2 regions of the Pseudomonas sp. 3A(2025) genome follow, and region 2 is predicted to be linked to the other one. Evidence: predicted binding sites of a transcription regulator. Region 2 holds the regulator's gene; the other holds the start of a gene.
What was found. Region 2 encodes sigma-54, which starts transcription at its own class of promoters, with help from an activator protein. Its sites were predicted from a motif close to ANTGGCATNNANNTTGCTNT; they were not measured.

Region 1 (3,997 bases), on a different contig from region 2:
GTGACGCCGGCAGCAGGCAGACATGGCAGAAGATTTCTGTCAGACCTCAACACGAGGTCCATGGACATTACAGTCAACAAACGAGGGCAACACCCTATGAGAAGACTTAAGCGTGATCCGTTGGAAAGAGCATTTTTGCGCGGATATCAGTACGGCGTTAGTGGAAAATCCCGTGAGCTTTGCCCATTTACTCTACCGTCGGTGCGTCAGGCGTGGATCAATGGTTGGCGTGAAGGACGCGGCGACCAATGGGACGGTATGACCGGCACTGCGGGAATCCACAGGCTCAACGAACTTCACGCAGTCGGATAGAGGTAACTTGCGAAGCAGTCCATCAAATCTTGTCTGACCTTGTACATTGCATTCGTGTGATCACCGCCCTGACCGGGCGGCGGGCCACAGGCCCAGGGGCTCCTTTTTAAAGGAGCCCCTTTTTCATGTCTGCACGATCAGCGCCGAGGCAGGGCCGCAATGGCATCGACCGACTGGCGAATCAGGTCCGGGCCTTTGTAGATAAAGCCCGAATAGATCTGCACCAGGCTGGCGCCCGCTTCGATTTTTTCGGCAGCATGCCGGCCTTCGGTAATGCCGCCGGCAGCAATGATCGGCAAACGCCCGCCCAGTTCACCGGCCAACACCTTGACAGTGTGAGTACTCTTTTCGCGCACCGGCGCACCCGACAGGCCACCGGCCTCGTTGGCATGCAGCAGCCCTTCGACGCCTTCGCGGCTCAGGGTGGTGTTGGTGGCGATCACTGCATCCATACCCGACTCAAGCAGGGCACTGGCCACCAGCACGATTTCTTCATCGATCATGTCCGGGGCAATCTTGATCGCCAGCGGTACGCGCTTGCCATATTGCTGCGTCAGCGCCTCCTGACGCACGCGCAGGGCATCGAGCAACTGCTTGAGCGAATCACCGAACTGCAGGCTGCGCAGACCCGGGGTATTGGGCGAACTGACGTTGACCGTCACGTAGCTGGCATGGTCGTAGACCTTGTCGAGGCAGATCAGGTAATCGTCGACTGCGCGCTCTACGGGGGTGTCGAAATTCTTGCCGATATTGATGCCCAGCACGCCACGGTATTTGGCTGCTTTTACGCGGCTGACCAAATGATCGACCCCCAGGTTGTTAAAGCCCATGCGATTGATGATGCCCTGGGCCTCAGGCAGACGGAACAGCCGTGGCTTGGGATTGCCGGGCTGAGCACGCGGGGTCACGGTGCCGATTTCGACAAAACCGAAACCCAGTTGGGCAAAACCGTCGATGGCCGTGCCATTCTTGTCCAGGCCCGCCGCCAGCCCGACCGGGTTGGCAAAGCGGATGCCCATCACCGTTACCGGCAATTGCGCGGGCGCTTTGCTCAACAGGCCATTGAGGCCCAGACGGCCACCGGCGCCGATCAGGTCCAGAGACAAATCGTGGGAAGTTTCCGGGGAGAGTTTGAACAGTAACTGGCGGGCCAGGTTATACATGGGCGGGCGAGGCTCGTGAGCGGCTGAAGTCAGGCGGCGATTATAGACGGCGGATGGCCTGCCAGGCGAGAAATCCTGTACCAAGGGGCACTGGCACATGCCTTGCTTGAACCGGGATAACGCTCTCGGCAACGTCGCCGACGGGTATCGACAATGGCGTCGTTGTGGCTCGCAGCTTGTGCGGTGGGCTCAACGACGCTTTTTTTATGGATGTAGTTCGGCCTATGAACCAACGATCAAGCAATGCCCTGGACTGGGTGGCGGGCAGCGATGCCCCCGAAATGAACAGCATTGACATAGGCTTCATGGCCCTGACCGATTGCGCCTCTCTGGTGGTGGCCGCCACTCAGGGTTTTGCCCAGCCTTACGGGCTGACCCTTAACCTCAAGCGCCAGGCCTCCTGGGCCAACCTGCGCGACCGGCTGGTCAGTGGCCAGTTGCACGCCGCCCATAGCCTTTACGGCCTGATCTATGCCATGCAACTGGGCATCAGTGGCGCGGCGGCCGCCGACATGGCGATCCTGATGGGCCTGAACCAGAACGGCCAGTGCATCAACCTGTCGCGTGGTTTGCAAGACGCCGGCGTGACCAGCCCTGAAGCACTGGAGCGTACCGTGCACCACCGAGGTGCAAAGCTGACGTTTGCCCAGACCTTCCCCACCGGCAACCATGCCATGTGGCTCAATTACTGGCTGGCCAGCCAGGGCATTCACCCGCTCGACGATGTCGACAGCGTCGTGGTGCCGCCACCCCTGATGGTTGCGCACCTGCAAGCCGGACGCATCGACGGCTTTTGCGTTGGCGAGCCCTGGGGCGCCAGCGCGGTGCAACAGAAACTGGGCTTTACCCTGGCCACCAGCCAGTCGATCTGGCCCGACCATCCCGGCAAGGTGCTGGGCTGTACCGCCGAGTTTGTCGAGCAGAACCCCAATACGGCCCGCGCCCTGACCATGGCGGTACTCGAAGCCAGCCGCTTTATCGAACAAAGCCAGGAAAACCGCCGCAGCACGGCACAATTGCTCAGTGGCGCCGATTACCTCGATGCGCCGCCGGGCTGCATCGAACCGCGCCTGTTGGGCCAGTACCAGGACGGGCTGGGCAACAGCTGGCAAGACCCGCATGCCCTGCGCCTGTTCGGTGACGGCCAGGTGACCTTCCCCTGGCTGTCGGATGGCATGTGGTTCATGACCCAGTTCCGCCGCTGGGGCCTGCTACGCGAAGACCCCGATTATCTGGCCGTTGCCAGCCGCGTTCACCGCTTGAGCCTGTACCGCCAGGCCGCCGAGGCACTGGGCATCGCCGTGCCGGACAGCCCCCTGCGCAGCAGCCAGTTGATCGACGGGCGAATCTGGGACGGCAGTGACCCTGCAGGTTACGCACGCAGTTTTTCTCTGCACTCGCGAACCGATGGCGCCCCCGCCATCGCTGCACCTTGAGAGGCAAGCGATGATGCTGCGTATTCTGCTGATCAATGACACACCCAAGAAAGTCGGGCGCCTGAAAGCTGCCCTGAGCGAGGCCGGGTTCGAGGTCATCGACGAGTCGGGCCTGAGCATCGACCTGCCGGCGCGGGTCGAAGCCCTGCGCCCGGACGTGATCCTGATCGACACCGAGTCCCCTGGCCGCGATGTGATGGAGCAAGTGGTGCTGGTCACCCGCGATCTGCCTCGCCCCATCGTGATGTTCACCGACGAACACGACCCCGGCGTGATGCGCCAGGCGATCAAGTCCGGGGTCAGTGCCTACATCGTCGAAGGTATTCATGCCAAGCGTCTGCAACCGATTCTCGATGTCGCCATGGCCCGCTTCGAGAGCGATCAGGCACTGCGTGCGCAACTGGTGGCCCGCGATCAGCAACTGGCCGAGCGCAAACGCATCGAACTGGCCAAGGGGCTACTGATGAAGATGAAGCACTGCAACGAAGAAGAGGCCTACACCCTCATGCGCCGCCAGGCCATGAGTCGCCAGCAGAAGCTGATTCAGGTGGCGGAGCAGATCATTTCGATGAGCGAGATGCTGGGGTAGGACATACCGGGCGGTGCTGCGCAGGACTAATGTCGATCAGTCAGGCTTCGGCACGCATTTGGGAGAGGCAGCTCTGCTGGCGATTGCTGCGGCACAGACGCAGCAGATGTGCTGATTTTACTGGCCTCATCGCCAGCAGAGCTGCCTCCTACAAGCGCGTTGAGGTATAGATATTCTCGCGCACTGGCGACTTGCCGCTTTGTAATGCCTCAACCCACTCATCGGTGCTCAACACCGCCGCAAACGCCGCTTGTAGCACCGCCGAAATCACCCGGTGAACTTCCTCGGCGCTGACACTGCCGGCGCGGTTGCGATACGACACGGCGCCTGTGGCATCGCTGAGAAACTCCACCGCCAGGCCGCGATGTACCGCCTGCTGAATGGTTGCGTTGTCGCAGTTCTGGGTCATGTAGCCCGCCACACTCAGGGTGTCGATCTGCTGCTCGATCAGCCAGTCGCCAAGGTTCGTGCCCTGAAAGGCGCTGGCATGGCTCTTT
Region 2 (3,997 bases):
ACTTCGTCGAGTATGTGCGGGAATCGGGTCAGGTGGCTGGGCATGTTGCGCGCATCGATCGACACGGCCAGCAGCGGTTCGGCCTGCTCGCTGTTGAGCAGGGCGCGTTCAGCCAGTTCCGGCAGCAGTCCGGCTGGCAGGTTGTCGACGCAATAGAAGCCGTTGTCTTCCAGAACGTCCAGCGCAGTGCTCTTGCCTGAGCCTGAGCGGCCACTGACGATGATCATGCGCATGCTCAACGGCCTTTGAGTTCTTCCAGTACGCACTGGTAAAGGTCATCACTGCTTTGCGCGCTACGCAGGCGTTCGCGTACATCGCTGCGATCGAGCATGCCGGCAATCTGGCTGAGCAGTTGCAGATGTTCGTCCGTAGCGGCTTGCGGTACCAGCAGAACGAACAGCAGGTCTACCGGTTCACCGTCGATAGCATCGAAGTCGACCGGTTTCTCAAGGCTCAGGACGGCGCTGATAGGCGACTGGCAGGCCTCGAGGCGACAGTGGGGGATAGCAATACCGTTACCAAAGCCGGTCGAGCCGAGTTTTTCACGGTTCACGAGCTTTTCGAACACGTCTTGCGTGTCCAGCTCGGGGACTTCGCGGCCGATCAGATCGGCGATCTGCTCCAGCACGCGTTTTTTGCTGCCTCCCGGCACGTTCACAAGGGAACGGCCGGGGGTCAGTATTTTTTCAAGTTGAGTCATGGATTGGTTTGTTAGCGAGCGGTCGCACCTTTGAGGATGCTTTGCTGCTTTTCCTTGTGCTTGAGCAATTGTCTGTCGAGCTTGTCGGTGAGCAGGTCGATGGCCGCGTACATGTCGTCATGTTCGGCGTTGGCGACGACCTCTCCACCATGGATATGCAGGGTGGCTTCGATTTTCTGCTTCAGTTTCTCGACCGTCATCGTGACCTGGACATTGGTAATCTTGTCGAAATGCCCTTCAAGCTTTTTGAGTTTGAGCTCCACATACTCACGAAGGGGCTTGGTCACTTCCAGGTGATGTCCACTGATATTAACTTGCATACAGCTCTCTCCTTTGCCAGTGCATAAGAGGCAGGCCGGTGACCTGCCGCTGGAACGCTGTGGCCTGACACAGGCGGGCGGCGTGAGCTCTGGTGCGCTGCCCTGCAGGTGCCTCGTCCGCTACATCAGCCGCTTGCGCTCGCTGGATGGCGCGATCCCGAGGGATTCGCGGTACTTGGCGACTGTGCGACGGGCGACTTGAATGCCTTGTGCCTCCAGTAAACCAGCGATCTTGCTGTCGCTCAATGGCTTTTTCTGATTTTCCGCCGCGACCAGTTTCTTGATGATTGCGCGGATGGCCGTGGACGAGCATTCACCGCCTTCGGAGGTGCTGACGTGGCTTGAAAAGAAGTATTTCAGTTCGTATATGCCACGCGGGGTATGCATGAACTTCTGGGTGGTGACCCGGGAAATGGTCGATTCATGCATGCCGACCGCTTCGGCGATGTCATGCAGGACCAGAGGCTTCATGGCCTCGTCGCCATATTCGAGAAAGCCGCGCTGATGCTCGACGATCTGGGTGGCCACCTTCATCAGGGTTTCGTTGCGGCTTTGCAGGCTCTTGATGAACCAGCGCGCTTCCTGTAACTGGTTACGCATGAAGGTATTGTCGGCGCTGGTGTCGGCGCGACGCACGAAACCTGCGTACTGCGGGTTGACCCGCAGGCGCGGTACCGCTTCCTGGTTCAGCTCGACCAGCCAGCGTTCGCTGTCCTTGCGCACGATGACGTCGGGCACGACGTATTCCGGCTCGCTGGACTCGATCTGTGAGCCGGGACGCGGGTTGAGGCTCTGGACCAGTTCGATGACCTGGCGCAGATCGTCTTCCTTGAGCTTCATGCGGCGCATCAATTGTGCGTAGTCGCGTCCGCCCAGCAGGTCGATATAGTCGGTTACCAGGCGCTGGGCTTCGCTCAGCCATGGCGTGCTGGCGTGCATCTGGCGCAGTTGCAGCAACAGGCATTCGCTCAGGGTGCGCGCGGCGATGCCGGCAGGCTCGAATTGCTGGATGCGGTGCAGCACGGCCTCGATCTCGTCGAGCTCGATGTCCAGTTCGGGATCGAACGCTTCCAGCAGTTCTTCCAGCGACTCTTCCAGGTAGCCCTGGCTGTTGATGCAGTCGATCAGGGTGACGGCGATGAGGCGATCGGTGTCGGACATCGGCGCCACATTGAGCTGCCATAGCAGATGACTTTGCAGGCTTTCACCCGCCGATGTGCGGGTGGTGAAATCCCACTCGTCGTCGTCGCTGCTCGGCAGGCTGCTGGCGCTGGTCTGGTAAATGTCTTCCCAGGCCGTGTCGACCGGCAGCTCGTTAGGAATGCGCTCGTTCCATTCGCCTTCCTCAAGATTATCCACGGTAGGCGCGGAGGTTTCCTGATAAGTCGGTTCCTGGGTCTCGCGTTCGCTGTTGGGCTTGTTCTCGACGTTGTCCGCCATAGGGTCGGAATTGTCGAAGTCGTCGCCTTCTTCCTGGCGTTCCAGCATAGGGTTGGATTCCAGAGCCTCCTGGATCTCCTGTTGCAGGTCCAGGGTCGACAACTGGAGTAAGCGGATAGCCTGTTGCAGCTGCGGTGTCATCGTCAGCTGCTGGCCCATTCTCAAGACTAGCGATGGTTTCATGGCAGTGGCTCAACACCTTCATTCGCCGGCGCGCGTGCGCCATCCACTACAGGGCGCCTGGGCGCCGCCTTTTATAAGCAAGTTATATGCCTGAAATTGAAGCGCTTGCCTAGAGCGCCACGACAAATAATCCGTTGTCAACGGTCATTGTTATGGCTGCAAGGCGCTCTAGAGGCGGAACTCGTGGCCGAGATAGACCTCTTTCACCAGCTCGTTGGCCAGGATGGTCTCGGCATCGCCTTCAGCGATCAGTTGCCCGTCGTTGACGATGTAGGCAGTCTCACAGATATCCAGGGTTTCACGGACGTTGTGATCGGTGATCAGCACGCCAATGCCCTTGGATTTCAGGTGATGGATGATCTGCTTGATGTCGCCGACCGAAATCGGGTCGACCCCGGCAAAGGGCTCGTCCAGCAGAATGAACTTGGGGGCCGTGGCCAGGGCGCGGGCAATTTCTACGCGACGCCGTTCGCCGCCGGACAGGCTCATGCCCAGGCTGTCGCGGATATGCGTGATGTGGAATTCCTGCAAGAGGTTTTCCAGCTCTTTGCGGCGTGCAGTGCCGTCGAGTTCCTTGCGGGTCTCGAGGATGGCCATGATGTTGTCGGCCACGGTCAGCTTGCGAAAGATCGAAGCCTCTTGAGGCAGATAGCCGATACCGGCGCGTGCGCGACCGTGCATCGGCTGGTGGCTGACATCCAGGTCGTCGATCAGTACGCGGCCCTGATCGGCCTGTACCAGGCCGACGATCATGTAGAAGCAGGTGGTCTTGCCGGCACCGTTGGGGCCCAGCAAACCGACGATCTGGCCGCTGTCGATGGACAGGCTGACATCGCGAACGACCTGACGGTTCTTGTAACTCTTGGCCAGGTGCTGGGCTTTAAGCGTCGCCATTTACTCGGCCTTCTGCGGCTGGTCGGTTTTCTTTTTCGGCTGGATGACCATGTCGATCCGTGGCCGTGGTGTGGTCACCTGGCTGCCGGTGGCGCGACCCGCGCTGACGATCTGGCGCACGGTGTCGTAGACGATCTTCTCGCCTTCGGAAGTGTTGCCGTCGTTGATGACCTTGGCCTTGTCGATCAAGACGATGCGATCCTGGGCCGCGTAGTACTGGATCGTCACCGCGTAGGCCTGAACGATCGGCTTGGTGGTCGAGGGCTTCTGCTCGTAATAGGCCAGGTTGCCGACCGAGGTGAACACATCGACCTCGCCCTGGGCATTGCGCGTGATGGTCACGGTGTTGCCGGTGATCTTCATCGAGCCCTGGGTGATGATGACATTGCCCTTGTAGGTGGCGATGCCTTTCTTGTCATCGAGCTGCGCGTCGTCTGACTGGATATGAATCGGCTGGTCA

Region 1: ACYP2A_RS12590 (CmpA/NrtA family ABC transporter substrate-binding protein) is a predicted target of sigma-54. The motif match lies at 1,565-1,584, and genes of this name have one in related genera.

Annotation. Positions count from the first base shown of each region.
Region 1 is NZ_BAAILM010000032.1:73,298-77,294, reverse strand. It holds gene rmf (ribosome modulation factor) at 97-312, shown strand; gene ACYP2A_RS12595 (quinone-dependent dihydroorotate dehydrogenase) at 450-1,475, opposite strand; gene ACYP2A_RS12590 (CmpA/NrtA family ABC transporter substrate-binding protein) at 1,700-2,911, shown strand; gene ACYP2A_RS12585 (ANTAR domain-containing response regulator) at 2,925-3,500, shown strand; partial or broken gene ACYP2A_RS12580 (isochorismatase family protein) at 3,649-3,997, opposite strand, start outside.
Region 2 is NZ_BAAILM010000113.1:916,719-920,715, reverse strand. It holds gene rapZ (RNase adapter RapZ) at 1-233, opposite strand, end outside; gene ptsN (PTS IIA-like nitrogen regulatory protein PtsN) at 236-700, opposite strand; gene hpf (ribosome hibernation-promoting factor, HPF/YfiA family) at 712-1,020, opposite strand; gene ACYP2A_RS30875 (RNA polymerase factor sigma-54) at 1,141-2,643, opposite strand; gene lptB (LPS export ABC transporter ATP-binding protein) at 2,812-3,537, opposite strand; gene lptA (lipopolysaccharide transport periplasmic protein LptA) at 3,538-3,997, opposite strand, start outside.